Regions from separate parts of the Eubacterium sp. genome, predicted to be linked through region 1. Evidence: a T-box and tRNA genes for the amino acid it is inferred to sense, from the RefSeq annotation. Region 1 holds a T-box; the other holds one or more tRNA genes.
The links. The T-box of region 1 lies ahead of metG (methionine--tRNA ligase). A T-box ahead of a tRNA ligase gene usually reads a tRNA of that ligase, here a tRNA-Met.
Positions count from the first base shown of each region.

Region 1 (10,879 bases):
CAAAAAGCGGAAGAAATCCTTACGAAGTTTTATCAGAACTTAGAGAAATCGTTGGAAAAGATGGCGAGCTTCACGTACAGGTAGTATCAAAAGATGCTGAAGGAATGATTAAAGAAGCTGGCGTTATTAGAGAAAAATTAGGAGAAAATACATTTGTAAAGATTCCTACAACTCCACAGGGCTTAAAGGCTATGAAGACTTTAGCACCACAGGGAGTAAATATTACAGCTACTGCTATTTACACACCAATGCAGGCATTCTTAGCTGCAAAGGCTGGAGCTAAATACACAGCACCTTACATTAATAGAATAGATAACTTTGGATACAATGGCGTACAGGTTGCTATGGATATCCAGGATATTTTTGAAAATAACAATCTTCCATGTGAAGTTCTTGCAGCAAGCTTTAAGAACTCACAGCAGGTACTTGAACTTACAAAATACGGAATTGGTGCAGCAACAATTGGTTGCGAAGTTATTGAAAACCTTATTAAGAATAAGGCAATTGATGCAGCAATCGATGTATTCAATTCAGATTTTGCTTCAATTACAGGCGAAGGGAAGACAATGGCTGATTGCTAATTCACAATCTCTTTCTAATAGGCGGGTTTCACCTACGGGTGGCCCGCTGTTTTTTTTATATAATAAGAAATTCCTTTAGAATTTCTTATTATATAAAAAACGTTCCACTAGGGAAGCACACTCGTGCGAAAGGAAAAATGTTGCTTTCCAATTAAAAATCCCAGTCACTATAACTATCATAGCTACTATATCCGCCTAAACTATTAGAAATAGATGAACCTACCATTGATGCAGCCATTGAAGCTACAATCGCAACGGCAACAATAGTTAAAACAAAAGAAATTAATAAAGCATATCCTTTTTTGTCAGAGCTAATATCAGCTAAATCAATATAGCTAATTATAAACATTAAGGATGCATATATCATTCCGACATATAAAACTAACATTCCCAAAAGCGGAATAATCATCATTAATATAACTGAAACCACAAGTACGATAGTATTAATAAAAGCATTAACACCTACTAATGAAACAGCATCGCTGAATTTCATCGAACCTTTAAAGAATGTACTTGTTGTTAAAACGAGTAAACCAGCCAATGCAAAATAGTAAGCTGCAAATATTAAAGCAAACATAAGTGAGACTGAAAAAGCAGAATTACTTATAAGCGAACCCAAAATAGGTATACGGTATAAAGCTGTTGCACTTGTACTAATAAGTATAAAAAACATAAGAAATGTTACGATTATATTTGTGCAAATCATTAAGATGCCGTAGGTAGAATCTTTCTTATCTGCGAATTCTTTTGCAATACCTGTTGGTGATTTAAAGAAACTTGTGAATTTTGAAAAGATGAATTTAAACTTTTCAAAAACAGCATTTGCTTTACCAGCTTCGAAAGTTGCTTTAGTATCTGAGGAGTTACTGTTTGCATTTTCATTAGTTGCTGACTGTGAATTGCTATTCTGATTTTTATCTTTATTGCTTGAAGAATTATTATTTTCAGAAGCAATGGAGCTCTCTGCATTTACAGAATTAATGTCAGATTCTGGGTTGCAAGTGTTTGGGTTTGTAGTTTCATTATTAGAGTTTTGTGCATTTGGATTAGTTGTTACATTATCCTGGCAGTTGCACACTTCGCCGTCTTCTAGCGGTTTACCGCAGTGGATACAAAATTTTGCCATTGTTATCCCCCTCCTAAATTATTATTAAAATATATTTAAACAGATTATTATATGAAAAGAATTATAAGAATCTGATTAAACGTTACATAAACTTAGATAATTGTACAAAAAAAAGGAGTAATATGTCAAATTATGCAAAAAGCTCATAGGATAAATACAAAAAAATAGTGTAGGTAGTCAATAAATATTTTAAAATATTAGAAAAATAAGGTCGAAAAGATTCATAAATAATGATAAAATAAAGATTATATGAAAAATTGTACAGACAAAAGGATAAATGTAAAAAAGTGTTCAGGAGAAAGGAATCTGTATGCATATAGTAGTGTGTGATGACGATAAAGGTTGTTGTACAAAAATAGAAAAATGGGTGAAGGAATACAAAACTATAGAAAGTGTCGATATAACAGTGGACGTTTTTTATAGTGCAGAGACTTTAATTGAAAAAATGAAAACAGGATATTTTTTCGACATGATATTTCTAGATATAGAATTACCGAAAAAAACAGGAATTGATTTAGGAAAAATTATTGTAGAAAAATATGATGAACGCTTAGTAAGTATAGTATTTATTTCAGGTAAAAATATTTATTGCGAAAAGCTGTTTGATTTGGAACCGCAGAATTTTCACTTGAAACCTATAGAAAAAGAAATGGTTTTCAATGATTTGAAAAAATATGTGGATAGAAATAGAAACAATAGAGCAATTTTAAAGTACAATGAAAACGGTGTGAAGAAGGGTATATACATTGGAGATATAATTTATATTGAGGCTCGTGAGAAAAATCTGGATGTATATACTAATGATGGAAAGATGACACAAATTCGAGGAAGCATCAAGAACATAGAAGATGAATTTGGCATGTATTACATAGTTAAGTGTCATAAATCCTATGCAGTAAATGCAAAGTATATAGAACGTTATGTTAATAAAAATCTTATATTGAGTAATGGAAAAACTATAGCTGTTGGCAGAAAATATGTACAAAAAATAAAAGAAATATGGTCTAAGTACGAGGAGGATTCGTTTAGATAATGGAAACTATAATTTTTTTAGCAACAGGAATTTTACAGGTATATGAAATAGATATATTATGTAAAGGTTTTTTCAAAGAACAGAGAACTAATAGGATACAATCTTATATGGCATATTTTATAACATATTGTCTCATATCTTTTCCATATTTACTATTTAATATTCCGGTATTAAATACAGTATGCTCTTTTTTAGGAATTATCGTAACGGCTATTACATATAAAGGAACAGTTAAGAAACAAATAGCATCTGTATTTCTATTTATGGCGACAATGTGTTTGTCTGAAGGGATAGTGGCATTTGGTGTAGGAGCCTTTACCCCGGAAGTATTCCAACGAAATGAGTATTATTCATTAACAGGAACAGTGTGCCTTCCAATCGTTCAGCTTGTTGTAGTATTGTTGTTGAGAAACTTTAGCAACATACGTGACGGAGAACATATTTCAGCAGTATATTGGATAATATCAATATTCCTACCAATATCATCAATAGTAATGTTTTATCTATTTTGTAGAAATATAACACACAATGATGTTGCAATTATAACTTGTGTAATTATTTTGATTGTTATAAATGTTTTCGTTTTCTACTTATATGATGAGGTGGCGAAAAATTACAAGTTAGAAAGTAAAAGTAGAGAGCTGGAGTTACAAACAAAATATCAGGAACAACAGTTGAAAACAATGAATGATTCTGTTGAAAAAATCAGAGCATTAAAACATGAATTCAAGAAACATTTTTCCATGCTGGAAACTTTAAGTGAAAGTAAAAATTATGAGGAACTTAACAAGTATTTGCAGGAAATTAATGCAGGCTTTAATCAGGCAAACAAATATATAGAGTCCGGAAATATAGTAATTGACAGCATACTAAATTACAAACTTCAGGAAATGTATGAAAAGGACATAAAAGTAGACACAGAAATTGTACTGCTGGAAAAACTGGACATATCATTTTATGATTTCAATATTATTCTGGGAAATCTCCTTGATAACAGCATTGAGGCAGCAGAACAAACAGAAGAAAAGTACATAAAAATTTATATAACCTATAGAAAACACAAATTAGACATTGAGATACATAATACTACAAATAATAAAGTGGATATGAACAATGTAAAGACAACCAAAAAAGATACAGTAAATCATGGGTATGGAATCAAAAACATAAAAGAAATTTTGAATAAGTACGAAAGTGTATATGATGCAGAGCAGGATGGAAATATGTTCAAAACAAAAATGTGCATTTTCATGTAAAAAGATAACCTTAAAAAGTTTTTATTTTGAAAAGCTGCTTAAATTTTATTATTAGGATATTTAAGTAGCTTTTTCTATATGATAGGAAGTCCTTTTATGCTACTTATAAATCTACAAATTCCGAGAAAAAACAAGAAAAATTTCTTAAATTGCAAGAAAAAAGTGTCGTTCATTCCCAAAAAACTACCGTTTATCGCAAAAGTGAACTTTTGGGGCAAAAATGTGCTATCGTATAAGGCATAAAAAGGAAAGGAGGAAAAACATTATGAAAAAGGAAAAATTTATAAAAGGCTTTGCAAATGTTTTAGCTGCTGTAGCTGTTACAGTAACATCTGGTGTTGCAACAACAGGTTGTTTTGCTTTTTTACATCAGCCGGAACTTCCAAAGGGAGCAGAAAAACTTAGAAAATTCAAATAGGAAAAATTTAATTGGTAAGATTTAAAAATTACCATGAAGTAACAAATGAAAAGAACTACAAAGGAAATAGATAAAATGACAAACATGCTAACTAATTTTATTATTCAGCATAGCGATGTTAAAAGGGAAGACGCAGACATAATCGCATTCGGCGTAAAATATGGATTAATTACATTGGCAGAAATATTGGGAATGGTTGTTATATCTTTTCTTATGAGAGAACTTATTCCGGGAGCGGTTATATTAATCGCTTTTATTTCTATTAGAGTTTATGCAGGTGGCTATCATGCGAAAACTTTACCAAGATGTGTCGTAATGTCCACCATTTTGTTTACATTGATAATTCTTGGTTACAAAATGTTATACTTGCCGATAATTGTTAAGGGACTAATTGCATTATTTTTGGGAGTATTAATATTGATATTTAGTCCGGTTGAAAATGATAATAGAAGATTATCTGAAAACGAGAAAAAAGTATTTAAAAACAGAGCGCTTCTTTTCTATAGCATAAGCTTGATAATTTTTATGTTAATCAAAAAATTATCCAACATATTAGTGTGGGCGTATTTGATGATTCTTGTAGTGTTAATTTGGGGCATTGTAAAAGAGAGAATGAAAATGACTAGCGAGCGCTAGGTTGAAAATGAAGAACAAAAGAAAGGAATCAACAGGCAGAGGATGGCGGCTTTGGCGCTTTGAATAAACACTGGCAGTTGGTTTTGTGAAAAGCTTCAAAAAATCTAGGAGGATAGGTTTTTTGAGGCTTTTTTGATAAAATAAGAAAAAAAAGAATAACAGAAAAATAGCAAATAGTTTTTGATAATAAGAAGGAATTAAAAAAATGGGGAGTTGATATAGGAGACAGCAAAGAAGGAAAAGATGACTTTTTGTGTTATTCTTTTGGGTATGAAATTAAAAGAATATATCATAGCAAATATAATCCGGATAGAGAGTGGGATAATATTTTTTAAATAACATTACACAGGAAAGGGGCATTTTATGTCTAAGAAAAGAATTCTTATAGGTATAATAATTTTATGCCTAATGACAGTGGCAATATTTTGTATAAATGACTACAGACATCAGGAATATTATCACGACATAGAAAAAATAGTATCAGAATCTATAAAGGGAAATATAGATAGTGATGCCATAGACAGTGAGGCTGGGAAGAAATTATATGATTATGTACAAGATATGTATAAGGAATATGATGGCTTAGACGTAAAAGAAGCTGAAGGTTTATGGGATGAAGCAGACTGGAATGAAAAAACAGTTTGGATTAATGAAACTTTTAGTGGAAAGTTAAAGAATTCCTCAAAATCAGAAAAGACTGAGAATGCAGAGAGCTTTAAGATATTTTTTATTATAAAAAACGGCAATGTGTATATCAAAAAAGCAGGTGTATCTGTTAGCGAGGAAGGTGAATATATTTCTGATTTGGATAAATAGGTTCGTTTAATACAACCATGAAGATATAATAAAATTTATACAGGAAAGATAGGTAAAAATTATGGAGATATGTCTTGCATTAATCGCAATGATTGTAATAATTCTTATTTGCTTTATTGTGAAAAAGGTTACAAAAAATAAAAAAAGACCAATATCAATTTTATTAATTATAATCGGCGTTATAGTTGTTAGTGCTGTAGGCATTGGTTTTGTAAAATTCTCAAATGATGAGCAGTATGTTGTGGTCAATGAAAATAATCAGGAAGTATCAATAAAGTTAAAGAATCATAAAGATTATTTTGGATACAAGTTTTATAGATTTAGCAGTTTTGATTCAGAAGAAAGCGTGCTTAAGGAACTTAAAGAAAATGGTTATAATGCATATTATGATGAAGATACAAAGAAAATTTTAATAGAGTATGAGAATGACACTTTTGAGATTAAAAAGGAGAAATCAGAAAAATTGTTGTTTGTAAATCGATACAGCTATATTTTTTGTAAAAATAATGGAAATTAGTGTAAGTATAAATCCAGCTAAAATTCCACGATTTTACTAAATACATAATTGACAAACTACCTATAAAATAATAGAATTAGTGGGTATGACAAACGCGTTGAAAGGAAGAGTAAACTCTAACAAAGCTAACAGAGAGTTCTGGTTGGTGAAAAGGAACAGTGGAGTGAAAGTTGAAGATGGCCCTGGAGCGGTGAAGGTGAGTATAGTATATGAGCCGTCAACGGTTACACCCGTTATAGTGTTAATGAGGTCTGAAAGTTTAACATATTTCATTGAAGATATTTTGATGATTGATTATGAATAGATAATGAAATTTCAGATAAAGTAAAGTGGTACCACGAAGTCAACCCTCTCGTCTTTACAAGAAGACGGGAGGGATTTTTTTCATATAAAAGGAAATTCTATTAGATAAATTTCACAGTTAGACTGTAGAGAGTGTAGAAATAAAATGGGATTTCAGAAAAATAGTAGAAGGAGAAGTAAAATGAGCAAAACATATTATTTAACAACAGCAATTGCGTACACATCAGGCAAGCCACATATTGGCAATACTTACGAAGCAATTTTGGCAGACAGTATTGTACGTTTTAAAAGACAGCAGGGATATGACGTAAGATTTCAGACAGGAACAGATGAACATGGACAGAAAATCGAAATAAAGGCAGCAGAAGCAGGAGTAACACCAAAGGAATTTGTTGACAAAACAGCAGGTGTTATTAAAGAAATCTGGGATCAGATGAACACATCATACGACAGATTTATTAGAACAACTGATCCTGACCATGAAAAACAGGTTCAGAAGATTTTTAAGAAATTATATGACCAGGGCGATATTTACAAGGGTTACTATGAAGGTATGTACTGTACACCTTGCGAATCATTTTTTACAGAATCACAGTTAGTTGATGGAAAATGTCCTGATTGTGGTAGAGAAGTAACTCCGGCAAAGGAAGAAGCTTACTTCTTTAGAATGAGCAAATATGCAGACAGATTAATTGAACACATTAACACACATCCTGAATTTATACAGCCTGAATCAAGAAAGAACGAAATGATGAACAACTTCCTTCTTCCGGGACTTCAGGATTTATGCGTTTCAAGAACATCATTCAAATGGGGAATTCCAGTAGACTTTGATCCTGACCACGTAGTTTATGTATGGATTGACGCATTATCAAACTATATTACAGGATTAGGATTTGACCTTGATGGAAACAGTGATCCAATGTTTGAAAAATATTGGCCTGCAGACCTTCATTTAATTGGAAAAGATATTTTAAGATTCCATACAATTTATTGGCCAATTATGCTTATGGCACTTGATCTTCCACTTCCAAAGCAGGTATTTGGACATCCTTGGTTATTACAGGGTGATGGTAAGATGAGTAAGTCAAAGGGTAACGTAATTTATGCTGATGATTTAGCAAGTATTTTTGGCGTAGATGCAGTTAGATACTTTGTACTTCATGAAATGCCATTTGAAAATGATGGAACTATTACATGGGATTTAATGGTTGAGAGAATGAACTCAGACCTTGCAAATACATTAGGAAACCTTGTAAACAGAACAATTTCAATGTCAAATAAATATTTTGGTGGCGTTGTTGAAAACAAGGGTGTAGAAGGTGACGTTGACGCAGACTTTAAGAAAGTTGTATTAGAAGCACCTGTTAAAGCAGCAGAAAAAATGGATAAATTACGTGTTGCAGATGCAATTACAGAAATTTTTGCATTATTTAAGAGAAGTAACAAATATATTGATGAAACAATGCCTTGGGCTTTGGCAAAGGACGAGACACAGCAGGACAGACTTGCAACAGTTCTTTACAATTTAATTGAAGCAATTAATATTGGTGCAAGTTTACTTGAGCCATTTATGCCTGAAACATCAGCAAAGATTTTAGCACAGATTAACGGTGTGCCAAGAGCTTTTGATGATATGACTGAATTTGGTAAATACCAGTCAGGAAACAAGGTTGTAGAAAAGCCTGAAATTCTTTTTGCCAGAATGGACCAGAAGGAAGTAATGGAAAAAGTTAAGGAAATCGAGGAAGCACAGAAGGCAGAAGTTCAGGGAGAAAAATATCCTGAAGTTGAAAAGAAGCCTGAAATTACAATTGATGACTTTGACAAAATCCAGATTCAGGTTGGTGAAGTTATTAAGTGCGAGCCTGTTAAGAAGGCAAAGAAACTTTTAGTTTCACAGATTAAGATTGGCACAGAAACAAGACAGATTGTTTCCGGTATTGCAAAATACTATAAGCCTGAAGAAATGGTTGGAAAGAAAGTGGCTGTTATTACTAACTTAAAACCATGTAAACTTTGTGGTGTTGAATCACAGGGTATGATTCTTGCAGCAGGAGATGATGAAGGAAATCTTTCTGTTGTAACAGTTGATAAGGATATTGTAGCAGGAAGTGAAATCTGCTAAAGTTATATGTAGGTTCGGGGCTTTGCCCCTGAGCCCATTAAAGCAATAGTGCTTTAGCATCAGGAGGAAATAAAATGATTTTTGATACACATGCTCACTATGATGACGAGGCTTTTGATGACGACAGAGAGCAACTTTTAGAGAGAATGAGAAACAGAGGAGTTGAGTATATTGTTAATGTTGGAGCTTCAATGGCATCATGTAAAAGCACAATAGGTTTAATTAGAAGATTTCCATATGTATACGGAGCGTTGGGAGTACATCCTGACGAAGTGGCTGAGCTAACTGACGATGATTATAATTGGTTAGCTAAGAGCGTGTATAAACCTAAGATTGTAGCTGTTGGTGAAATTGGATTGGATTATCATTGGAATGACAATAGGGAGCAGCAGATTGCAGCTTTTGAAAGACAGATGGACATTGCAAGAAAAGCAGAACTTCCAATTATTATTCACAGTAGAGATGCTGCAAAAGATACATACGATGTAATGAAGTCAAATAAGGCAGATGAAATTGGCGGAGTTATTCATTGTTTCTCATATACTAAAGAAATGGCAAAGCAGTTTTTAGATATGGGATTTTATCTTGGAATTGGCGGCGTTGTTACTTTTAATAATGCAAAAAAACTTCAGGAAGTTGTGGAGTATATGCCTATGGACAGAATGGTTATAGAAACAGATTGTCCATATCTTGCACCTGTTCCAAACAGAGGTAAGAGAAATGATTCCTTTAATCTCCCTTATGTTGTAAGTAAAATTGCTGAAATTAAAGGTATAAGTTCCGATGAGGTAATTGACATAACAAGCGAAAATGCAAAGAAGTTATACGGAATTGTACAAAATCAAATATAAATTTGATTAGTGAATTAAAGCAAATTAAAGTTTTAAATTAATTTTATATTAATTATAGAAGTAATTAGTGAGGTATTATATGGCATATTTAGGTTCGCCTAGTGCAACTAAAGAAATTATTAATAAATACAGTTTTGCTTTTCAAAAAAAATTTGGACAAAACTTTCTAATTGATTCTAATATATTAGAGAGCATTGTAAGTGCGGCTGATATTACAAAGGATGATTTCGTCCTTGAAATTGGACCTGGAATAGGAACAATGACACAGTATTTATGTGAGGCAGCGCGTCAGGTAGTGGCTGTTGAAATTGATAAAATGCTTATTCCAATTTTAAAAGATACATTGTCTGAATATGATAATGTAGAAGTGATTAATCAGGATGTTTTAAAACTGGATATTAAAGCTCTTGCACAGGAAAAGAACAATGGAAAGCCAATTAAGGTTGTAGCTAATTTGCCATATTATATTACAACACCAATTATTATGGGCTTGTTTGAAAGCAAGGTCCCTATTGAAAGTATTACCATTATGGTACAAAAGGAAGTTGCCGACAGAATGCAGACAGGTCCCGGTTCAAAAGATTATGGTGCTTTATCTCTTGCGGTTCAGTATTACGCAGATGCTAAGGTGCAGTTAAATGTATCAGCGTCATGTTTTATGCCAAGACCTAATGTGGATTCTGCAGTAATCAAATTAACTGCTCATGAAAAGCCGGTGGTTGATGTTGACGAAACATTAATGTTTAAAGTAATTAGAGCAAGCTTCAATCAGAGAAGAAAAACGTTAGTCAATGGCTTGAAAAATTCTTCCGAATTGGACTACACAAAGGAAGAAATAGTTCAGGCAATTAAAGCAATTGGCAAAGAAGAAAACATCCGCGGAGAAAAGTTGACTTTAGAAGAATTTGCTGCATTAAGTAATAGCTTGAAGGTGGTAAGGGAGAAATAAAAATAAATGAAAACCTATTGGATAGAAAGAATATCTGATAGGTTTTCTTTTATTTGGAAGTTTGCTGATTTGATATAGTAGATGGTATAATAAATAAGGATTGACGAGTGAGCAGGTTTTAAGTATACCGTAACGATATAATTATTTTAAAGGAGGGCGAGTTATGATTTACTAAAATTAAAGAAAAGTGCATTTGTTGTTGGAACGATGACGGAAACTGTTAGAGGATGGCTTTAAACGAATTGATGTGCCGGAAAACGATTTA
Region 1 is NZ_DBLZZO010000023.1:449-11,327, reverse strand. It holds gene ACZM4J_RS08825 (transaldolase family protein) at 1-581, shown strand, start outside; gene ACZM4J_RS08820 (Yip1 family protein) at 733-1,707, opposite strand; gene ACZM4J_RS08815 (LytR/AlgR family response regulator transcription factor) at 2,018-2,740, shown strand; gene ACZM4J_RS08810 (sensor histidine kinase) at 2,740-3,996, shown strand; gene ACZM4J_RS08805 (cyclic lactone autoinducer peptide) at 4,262-4,414, shown strand; gene ACZM4J_RS08800 (accessory gene regulator ArgB-like protein) at 4,460-5,050, shown strand; gene ACZM4J_RS08795 (hypothetical protein) at 5,414-5,866, shown strand; gene ACZM4J_RS08790 (hypothetical protein) at 5,928-6,383, shown strand; T-box leader at 6,472-6,746, shown strand; gene metG (methionine--tRNA ligase) at 6,868-8,814, shown strand; gene ACZM4J_RS08780 (TatD family hydrolase) at 8,889-9,665, shown strand; gene rsmA (16S rRNA (adenine(1518)-N(6)/adenine(1519)-N(6))-dimethyltransferase RsmA) at 9,745-10,614, shown strand.

Region 2 (10,879 bases), on a different contig from region 1:
TAAGTTCCATCATTCTGTCTGACTGCTTTGTTAAATATAACCATCCCATTAGTGCCTCAAAACCTGTTGCAACTCTGTAATCAGACATTGATGCATTCTTGGCTCTTGTAATTGCCTTGGCATTTCTTCCACGTTTGTAGATTTTCACTTCTTCTTCTGTTAAATCATCCATAATTAAATGAATCATTTCTGCCTGTGTTTGGGCTTTGACTAGATTAGAAGCTGCCTTATGTATTTTGTTTACCTGACGGTTTGCCTCGTCAACAATTACTGTTCTAATGATGATTTCATATATTCCATCACCTATATAAGCCAAAGTCAAAGGAGAATAATCAGTAATTGTTATCTCCTCTAACTCCATTTTGTTTTTTATTATCTCAAATAAATCCATGTTTTGAATTATCTCCATTTTCGCTAAACTTACTTTTCAATATGGTAAGTTGTTCCTTCACGTGTATCCTTTAAAATAATTCCCTTAGAAGCTAACTCATCTCTAATTGAGTCTGCTGTAGCAAAATCTTTGTTTTTCTTTGCTTCTGCACGCTTAGCAATCATTTCATTAATGTATGTTTCTAATTCGCTGTCAATATTTTCTTCTTTCTTTTCTTCAATAGCACCCTTTGTAAGGTCTAATGAAAGAACTTTGTCAAAATCATTTATAATAGCTAATTTTGTTGCCTCATTAGTATCTTCTTTTAATACATCATATACTAATGTAATACCTGAAGCTGTATTTAAATCATTTCCAACAACATCAATGAACTTTTCTTTGTATTCCTTTACTAATTCCTGATTTATTTCGCCATCATTTGTAAGCTTGCCAATACGGTTTCTTAACTTCTTATAGCCGGCAGCTACAGAATCAAGTACCTGGTAACTAAACTGAAGTGGTTTTCTATAATGAGACTGTAAACAGAACATTCTGTACACAACAGGATCATAACCTTTACTTTCTAATAATGAAACTGTAAGGAAATCTCCCTTTGACTTACTCATCTTACCACTCTTATCATTTAAATGATGTACATGGAACCAGTAATTGCACCATTTATGACCTAAAAATGACTCACTCTGTGCAATTTCGTTTGTATGATGTGGGAAAATATTATCAATTCCACCACAATGTAAATCTAAATGTTCTCCTAAATGTTTAATACTAATGCAAGAACATTCAATATGCCATCCAGGGTAACCAACACCCCAAGGACTATCCCATTTTAACTCTTGATTATCAAACTTTGATTTTGTAAACCATAATACAAAGTCTGTTTTATTTTTCTTGTTTTCGTCTTCATCTACATCATCTCTTACACCAACCATAAGTTCATCTTCATCATGACTTGTTAATGTGTAGTATTCTTTAAGCTTTGATGTATCAAAATATACATTACCACCTGCTACATACGCATAATCTTTTTCAAGAAGAACCTTAATCATATTAATAAATTCATCAATACAATTTGTTGCAGGTTCAACTACGTCAGGAGTTTTAATATTTAATTTTTTGCAATCTGAGAAAAATGCATCTGTATAGAATTTGGCAATTTCCATAACTGTCTTATGTTCTCTTTTTGCACCCTTTAACATTTTATCTTCGCCAGTATCAGCATCACTTGATAAATGGCCAACGTCAGTAATATTCATAACTCTCTTTACGTTGTAACCTTCATAACGCAACTCTTTTTCAAGTACATCTTCCATAATATAGCTACGAAGATTTCCAATATGCGCATAATGATAAACTGTAGGTCCACATGTATACATGCCAACCTGTTCTTCTGATATAGGTTTAAAAACTTCTTTTTTCTTTGTTAAAGTATTGTAAATTTTCATATTATCTCCTTTATGTAGACTATTTGTTTTTTAACTTTTCTATTTCATCGTTTAATCTCTTTAATTCATTTTGTACAGGATGTGGAATGTGTACCTGATCTAAATCATTGTGCTGAACCGGAACATTATCCTGTTTTACCACAATACCCGGCACCCCCACAACTGTACAGTTTGGTGGTACTTCCTCCAATACAACAGAGCCTGCTGCAACTTTTGAGTTGTCACCTATTGTAAACGAACCAAGAACTTTCGCTCCCGATCCAATCATAACGTTATTGCCTATAGTGGGATGACGTTTTCCTTTTTCTTTGCCGGTACCTCCAAGGGTAACTCCCTGATATAAAGTAACATTTTCTCCAATTATTGCAGTTTCACCAATAACCACGCCATGACCATGATCAATAAATAAACCTTTACCAATCTGGGCTGCCGGATGAATTTCTATACCTGTCTTTCTGGCTGTTCTTTGTGATATGCGTCTTGCTCTAAAAACTTTTCCTTTTAAATATAGCTTATGAGCTTTTCTATAATTATAAATTGCCCAAAAACTTGGATATAATATTGCCTCAATATCTTTTTTTATTGCAGGATCTCTATCCTTTATTACTTCTACTTCTTCTTTGTAAAATTTTAAAAATCCCATTTTAATCTCCAAACTAAATTCGTCTAATTACTATATATGCATTATATTTTTAATTTAATATCTTATCAGTCAAATACTTAATTAATTATGACACTACAATTCTTTATAATACCACAATTTCTAAAGTATACCACTTTTCTTAAACATAATCGTTTATGAAAAAGCTGTCTTTTTTACAAACCGTTGGAAAATTTGGTATTTTTTTATAGCCAAATATGTGTGCTGTAAGTTCTCCAATACTAACATCAAAATCTACATCTTCCTGATTTTCGATTTTGTCCAGCTTAACACTTCCATGATGGAAATTCATCTTAAAGCATCCATTATTTTCGTTTAAAATCGGATCTGTAATCCTTATTGTTCTTTCTTTAAAATCCTTAAAAGATAACAACCTCAATGTTTTTCTAATATTAATAAGTCTTGCCATTGCGTATGGTTTTCTAACATCACTTTGCCAACTAAGAGTCTGCAAACTGCTGTCTAACACTTCTTCTAATATTTCACCATCTATAAATATTCTGTACCCAACAATTACTTTCTTTTGGATAAACAACTCTATTTCGCCATTTTCAACTTCAACTAACTCAAGCATTTGCTTAAAATAGTCTAAATCTTTTGATAAAGCAATGCGATGGTTACTGTCCATTGCCTGCTGTGCAAAAATTGATAGCTTTACTAAATCTGACTTTTCGGCTTTTCTTCTAATAACAGAATGGCTTGGCTTTCTTCTATGCTCTTTCTCCATCATTTCCCGCTTGTCCATAACAAATTCGAAACCGAATTTTCTATATATTTCTGCATTTTCAGGACTTGATGGAATTAAATATGTAAAAACATCCATATTTAAAAACATACTTGAAATAACGTCCTGAAATATTTCTTTTATATATCCTTTTTTTCTATATTTTTCCCATGTAGCAACTGCATAAATGTAAGTTACATTTGTTTTCAGGTTTCCTACAACTGCATCTTTTGGAATCAAATGAATAGCAGATACAATTTCACCATCCTTTTCATTAACCACTACCTCGTTTTCACGAATTCGTTTGTCAAAGTAGTAATCAACAAACTCTTTTGTATCTTCTTCAAAACAATGCTCATACAAATCTCTTATTTTTGTTTTTTCATTATTCTCAAGTAATCTTACCATAACCACTCTCTCTACTTCTGAATTATTGTGTATTTCTCTACCATATAAATAGGATTATATGATAATTTGGATTTTCTAAGTCCCTCAATTCCCATGTCGTCTTCTCTGTTTTCTTTTCCTGCCAGTGGAAATGCTTCAATTAAAAACTGGCTACAAATATACTGATAAAGTCCTCTTATTTCCGGATTTGCCTTTTCTACCGGCAGATAAACCATATCTTCCTGTTCATAATAATTTCCTATGCAGAAAGACTCTAATTTGCCATCTACATACACACCGCCAATTTTGTAATCAAAAACTTCTTCATTATCCAAAATATATTTGATTCCTTTTGCTTCACTGTCTATAAACTCATGTTCTTCAGCATGACTTTTTGTTTCTTTCCATTTTTCCAAATATTCTAAAATTTCTTTTTCATTTTCTTTACCTAGAATCTTAAATGAGTATCGACCTTCATATTCTTTCTTAAAGGCATTTAGATGATTTTTCTTCTTGTGGTATTTTTTGCCACTGAAAGTTCTTAGTTTTTCAGCATCATATACATAATCGTAGTATGTTCTGTCAGGTATTACTATATATTCATCTTCCGGCAAATCTAAAGTTTCAAGAGCCTTCTTATCAACAAGGTACATTGTTAGTTTCTTCTTTAATACATTGTTGAAATAGTCCTGTGTTTCAAGGAAACATTCTTTCAAGTCTTCTTCCCTGCAACAAGGCACTGATGAATAGTATTGATTATCTTCACTCTTTGCCACCCACATTAATCCATGTTCATTTGTAAAATACCATGTTGGATAACAATTCTCCCAAAGGAACAAATCAAGTATATTACTGTCTGCCGTCTCCGGTCTTCTTAAATTGTAATATTCATTTATTTGGTTGTAGTCCTCTATTTTTATTTCGTGTAATTGATAATCTTTCATATTTTGCCTTCTATCTGTTATGTATATTCTCCTCTAACAATACAATAGCCTGTGATGAAATTCCAAGTCCTTCCCCTGTAAAACCTAACCCTTCTTCTGTTGTTGCTTTTATGCACACCTGATTCACATTAATATTTAATACATCTGCCACATTTTTCACCATCTGTTCCCTGTAGGGAGCAAGTTTCGGTTTCTGGCATATAATTGTTGCATCAATATTTCCTATTACATAATTATTTTCTTCTAATAATTTTCCTACATGCTTCAATAATTTAATACTTGAAATATCCTTATACTGCGGATCAGTATCAGGGAAATGTTTTCCTATATCACCTAATGCTGCTGCACCAAGTAAAGCGTCCATAATTGCATGAACAACAACATCTGCATCTGAATGTCCAAGAAGTCCGTACTCGTATGGAATCTCCACTCCGCCTAATATTAATTTTCTGTTTTCTACTAATTTATGGACATCATATCCCATCCCTATTCTCATAGTATTCTCCTATTAAATTATATTTTTCCGCAAAGATGCTTTTATTATACCACACTTTTTAATAAAATCATTATATTATGTACAAAAATGAAAAAAGTTATCTAAGCCCTTAGTTTTGGTAAAAAAAAACCTAAAACAAAAAATATTTTAGGGCAATAAAAAAGTAGCGAGAGGGGGATTCGAACCCTCGACACCACGGGTATGAACCGTGTGCTCTAGCCAACTGAGCTATCTCGCCACAATGAATAACACATAAGTGTTAATTATTAAATTGTCATTTGAAAACTATAAATGGGACCTACAGGGCTCGAACCTGTGACCCCCTGCTTGTAAGGCAGATGCTCTCCCAGCTGAGCTAAGATCCCATTGCTTTCAAACTGCTTTATTAATATATACTTTTGAGCGAAAATTGTCAAGCACTTTTTTTATTTTTTTAATATTTTTTATTTTGGCCATTTTGCATATCTAAATTCCACTCTATTATTCCTTTGCTATAGAACCAAATCTCATAGACATATCTGTAGCTTTTATAGCATAAATCAACCAATGTACGCCTATACAGCAACTATTTTATTTTGGTTCCAAGTGTATGTACAATTAAAAATTTATTCAATAGAATTTTCAGACTTATTTTCCATCACATAAGAAAGCATCGAAAACAAAGTTTTTCATAACCTTATCTTCGATGCTTTTTCTCTTAATTCTACAATTTTAATTTTGTACAACCTTTAAATGCATTCTTTTCAATTATTTTCACAGATTTTGGAATATTAATATCTGTTAAATTTTTACAACCATAAAATTGCTTGTCTACAATCTTTTCAGTTCCTTCAGCTAAGACAACTTTTTTTAATTTTTTGCAATTACGAAAACTAATATTATCTCTCTTCTGTGTTGTTTTAAACACTACAGTTTTGAGCTTTTTCATATTAGTAAATGCCTTCATATCATCATAGCCACCGTCGTAAGCATCACCTTTGATTATTAATTTTTCCAAATAACAATTATCCTTAAATGCGTAACTTGCAATAACTTTTACTGTTTTTGGAATGGTAAACACTTTGTTCCCACTATACTTTCTTGGGTAACAAATTAACTCCGTCTTCTTACTGTTAAATAATGCTCCCTTGTACACTTTAAAAGATTTATTGCCTTTTTCAACTTTTATTGATTTCAAACCTGACAATCCGGCAAAAGCATAATCACCTATATATTTGCATTTTTTAGGAATTTTAATGCTCTTTACTTTAGGACACTTTCTAAAAGCTCCTTTTTCTATTGTTGTTAAACCTTTTGAAAAAACTACTTCTTTCAGATTCTTCAACGTATCAAAACTACCATCGTAAATACTGTCTACCTTATCTGATAAAACGATTTTTTTGATTTTCTTATTATTCTTAAAAGCTCCGTTTATAATAGTTACTTTTTTAGGAACATATACTGTAGTATCTCTTCCCTTATATTCTGTCAGTATGTACTCCTGCCCACTCTTTTTAATAACAAAATCTGATGCTGCTTGTACTTTTGTATTACTACTTACACAAAACATAATTGCAGCAATTAAAAATAAATACTTTAATGTTCTTTTTTTCATAAACACTTCCTCCGCGTATAATATTTTATTGGGGATTTGGGAAATACTTTTCATACTTATTTTAGAAATTTAGAATTTTCTTGAAAATATAATTTAAGTCTTTCACCCCCTTCAACATGGAATATTGTACCATTTTTTATCCCTTATGTAAATTTTATCTTTTAATTCTTGCAGGTTTTGACCATTTGCTTGCACCTACTGCTTTTACTCTTACATATAATTTCTTTTTATTTTTAATTTTCTTACTTGAAAGAGTAGCTTTTGTCTTTCTGACAACCTTCTTATATAGTACCTTTTTGAACTTTTTGCTTGTTGACACTTGTACTACATACTTCTTAGCTCCTGTTACTTTCCTAAATGTTAATTTAATTTTCTTTGAAGCTAATTTTTTCTTGCTCTTTTTAGTTATCTTTGTTTTCTTAAGTGCTTTTTTAGCAGTTGTACTAGCATTTGTATTGTTGCCTGTTGTTACATTTTCAGTTGTTTCCGGCACATCATCTTTTTTTGTTGTAGTAAAACTTATGGTGATTTTACTCCTAATGTTGTTTTTGAAACCCATGATTACGCGGCTCTTAGATATATGATTGAAAAGGATAAGGGGATTGGGCTTCTGCCTGAAAAGTTTTTTAACCTGCAACATTCAGATAAAGTTACAATAGTTCCACTTAAAGAAAAAGTATCCCGTTCTCTTGCCATCGCCTGGGATAAGGATAAATTACTTACAGAGGATGAACAGAACTTTCTTGAATATACAAAAAAATGGTTTGACTCCTTATAGGAAGCAAACCATTTTTCTACTATAATCTTACATCAAACTGTAATCTTACATTAAGCAGCATCTTACATCAAACTGCAATCTTACATTATAATTTCATAGTAAGCTGAATACGCTTTCTTTGCTTATCAACACTTAATACTTTCACATTTATAACATCTCCAACAGATACCACATCTAATGGATGTTTTATAAACTTATCACTCATTTCTGAAATATGAACAAGACCGTCCTGATGAACACCAATATCAACAAAAGCCCCAAAATCAATTACATTTCTTACAGTTCCTTTAAGTTCCATGCCTTCTTTTAAATCATCAAAATCTAAAACATCACTTTTAAGGATTGGCTTAGGCATTTCTTCTCTTGGATCTCTACCCGGCTTTTCCATTTCAGCAATCATATCTTTTAAGGTTATTTCGTCCGTATCAATTTCTTCTACCACAGCTTTAATGTCTTTTACATCTTTTGCAATTTTAACATTTCCTGATAGCAAATCATCTGTTGTGTAACCAAATTTCTTTAAAAGCTTTTTAGCTGCTGTATAACTTTCAGGATGAACACTTGTATAATCCAAAGGTTCTTTACCATTTCTGATTCTAAGGAAACCTGCACACTGTTCAAAAGCCTTTGGACCTAATTTAGCAACTTTTAATAGCTGCTTTCTTGTTGTAAACTGACCGTTTTCCTCTCTATATGCAACAATATTTTTTGCAAGGGTTTTACTTATTCCTGAAACATATTCAAGAAGAGATGCTGAAGCTGTATTTAAATCAACGCCTACATTATTAACACAATCTTCCACAACATTTCCAAGTACATTTTCCAGTTTCTTTTGATTCATGTCATGCTGATATTGTCCTACGCCAATTGCCTTTGGTTCAATTTTTACAAGTTCTGCTAATGGATCCTGTAATCTTCTTGCCATTGAAGTTGCACTTCTTTGTCCCACATCAAAATTAGGAAATTCTTCTGTTGCTAGTTTGCTTGCAGAATAAACAGAAGCTCCTGCTTCATTTACTATTACATACTCTAATTTTGTAGGGCATCTCTTAATTATTTCACATACAACTGCTTCTGATTCTCTTGAAGCTGTACCATTTCCCAATGATATAAGGCTAACATTGTATTTCTTAACAAGATCTAAAACAATCTTAATTGACTCTTCAACCTTATTTTGTGGTGCTGTTGGAAAAATCACTTTGGTGTATAATACTTTGCCTGTCTCATCTACAATTGCCAGCTTACAGCCTGTTCTAAAAGCAGGATCCCAGCCTAATACTGTTTTTCCTGCAATTGGTGGTTGCATAAGAAGCTGTTTTAAGTTCTGGCCGAATACTGAAATTGCTCCGTCCTCTGCCTTTTCTGTTAAAGAGTTTCTTATTTCTCTTTCAATGGCTGGCTTTATTAATCTTGTAAAACCATCTTCAATTGCTTCTTTTAAAACGTCTGAAAAAGGACTTTGGCCTACAATTATGGATTTTTCCAAAACTCTAATAATATTTTCATCAGGCATTTCTATTTTTACATTAAGTACCTTTTCTTTTTCGCCACGATTAATTGCTAATATTCTATGACCTGGAATTTTATCAATAGCTTCACTATAGGCATAGTAATTTTCATAAGGTGTCTGTTCCTCTTCATTCTTTGCCTTAGATGTTATATTTCCATGCTTAATTACCGTATGTCTTATGGCATTTCTATATTCTGCGTCATCTGACACAGCTTCTGCAATAATGTCTTTTGCACCATTTATGGCATCTACTACTGTTTCCACACCTAATTCTTCATTAATATAATTCTTCGCTTCTTCCTCCGGTGTCTTCTCACTCTTTTGAAGAAGAAAAATATTTGCAAGTGGCTCTAAACCTTTTGCCTTAGCTTCTGTTGCTTTTGTTTTTCGTTTTGGTCTGTATGGTCTGTAAATATCGTCCACTGCAACAATAGTCTTAGCCTCTTTTATCTGCTTCATTAATTCATCAGTCATTTTGCCCTGTTCTTCAATAGAAGCAATAACTGTCTCTTTTTTCTCTTCTAAATTACGTAAATATTTTAGTCTTTCATCTAAGTCTCTTAACTGTTCGTCATTTAACTCTCCCGTTACGGGTTTTCTGTATCTGGCAATAAAAGGAATTGTATTTCCCTCATCTATTAACTTTACTGCTGCTTCTACCTGCCAAACTTTTACCTGTAATTCTTCTGCAATAATTTCATTAATGTTCATTTTTCCTACCTTCTTTAATTACTCTCTAATATTCTTATATAAATAACTCTAATATTTTTATATTTAATAAGTCTTTATTTTTCATTTTCACAATGTTATACTTTTTTAGGACCATAACTATTCTATCAAATTTTTATAAATTTGTGTGCATTTTGTAATAGTTTTTTAATATAATGTGTCTATTATACTACTTGTGATTACGAGTTTCATTTCTCGTAAATCATTAGTTCAAAATAAATAAACAATTAGATGAAGGTGACTTATGAGCAAAATATCCAATGAGCTTCGTAAGTACAAACACGCATGGCCCTTACTATATGTTTTCATATATATGCCATGGTTCATTCTTTTAGAAAAATATATACCGGCAGATTTTCCGGGACTTCATATTATGCATTGTCCTTTGGATGATATTATTCCATTTTGCGAATGGTTTGTAATTCCATATTTATTGTGGTTTTTATATATACCTGCTATATTTGTTTTTCTTTTTTATCATTCAAAAAATGAATTTTATCGTATTTGTGCCTATGAGTTTACAGGAATGACTATTGCTTTACTGGTATGTACATTCTATCCTAACGGTTTAGAACTTCGACTTTCTAATATCGGTAGGGAAAACATACTTATTGACTTAGTCCATTTCCTATACAATAACGATACACCAACAAATGTTTTTCCTAGTCTTCACGTATACGTGACTATTAGCGCACACATTTGTTTAGTAAAAAGTCCACACATGCAGGGCTTAAATTCAAGAAAACATATTAAAGTAATATCGCTTATATTAGCTATTTTGATATGTATGTCAACATTGTTTTTAAAACAACATTCTGTTTTAGATGTTTTAGCAGGAACCGCCTTAGCTTTTATACTGTACTTTATAGTATTTAAATGGTGGTTTAGAAATACAGAATTTCCTGCTCCAAAAATTAAAGATCCTAAACAACATCAGGTTCTTTATTTTTTAAACAAAAGAAAATAATTACAATTCTTAGATTATAATACTTATAATTGTTTTATTTTTATAAAAAAATAATTTAGTTTCTAATATAAAAAGCTAAATCTCATTAATGTTTGGTTTACATTCCTTTTCATTAATGAGACTTAGCTTTTTTCATTTTAGTTAAATCCAAATATTTTTTGAGCTAATGCATAGCCTATTACAGAACATTTTCTTCCAACTTTACCAGGTAGATTCATTGTTCTACCAAGAAGTGACTTTCTAACCTTTTGATATA
Region 2 is NZ_DBLZZO010000034.1:1,987-12,865, forward strand. It holds gene ACZM4J_RS10800 (Mini-ribonuclease 3) at 1-391, opposite strand, end outside; gene cysS (cysteine--tRNA ligase) at 421-1,833, opposite strand; gene cysE (serine O-acetyltransferase) at 1,853-2,476, opposite strand; gene ACZM4J_RS10815 (GNAT family N-acetyltransferase) at 2,616-3,626, opposite strand; gene ACZM4J_RS10820 (DUF2156 domain-containing protein) at 3,638-4,549, opposite strand; gene ispF (2-C-methyl-D-erythritol 2,4-cyclodiphosphate synthase) at 4,560-5,045, opposite strand; tRNA gene ACZM4J_RS10830 (tRNA-Met) at 5,210-5,283, opposite strand; tRNA gene ACZM4J_RS10835 (tRNA-Val) at 5,338-5,410, opposite strand; gene ACZM4J_RS10840 (leucine-rich repeat domain-containing protein) at 5,749-6,639, opposite strand; gene ACZM4J_RS10845 (hypothetical protein) at 6,794-7,198, opposite strand; gene ACZM4J_RS10850 (type 2 periplasmic-binding domain-containing protein) at 7,220-7,417, shown strand; gene ACZM4J_RS10855 (Tex family protein) at 7,503-9,638, opposite strand; gene ACZM4J_RS10860 (phosphatase PAP2 family protein) at 9,901-10,623, shown strand; gene ACZM4J_RS10865 (glycosyltransferase family 2 protein) at 10,761-10,879, opposite strand, start outside.
Region 2: it has a tRNA-Met gene. The T-box ahead of metG (methionine--tRNA ligase) is inferred to sense a tRNA for this amino acid. The anticodon was not compared.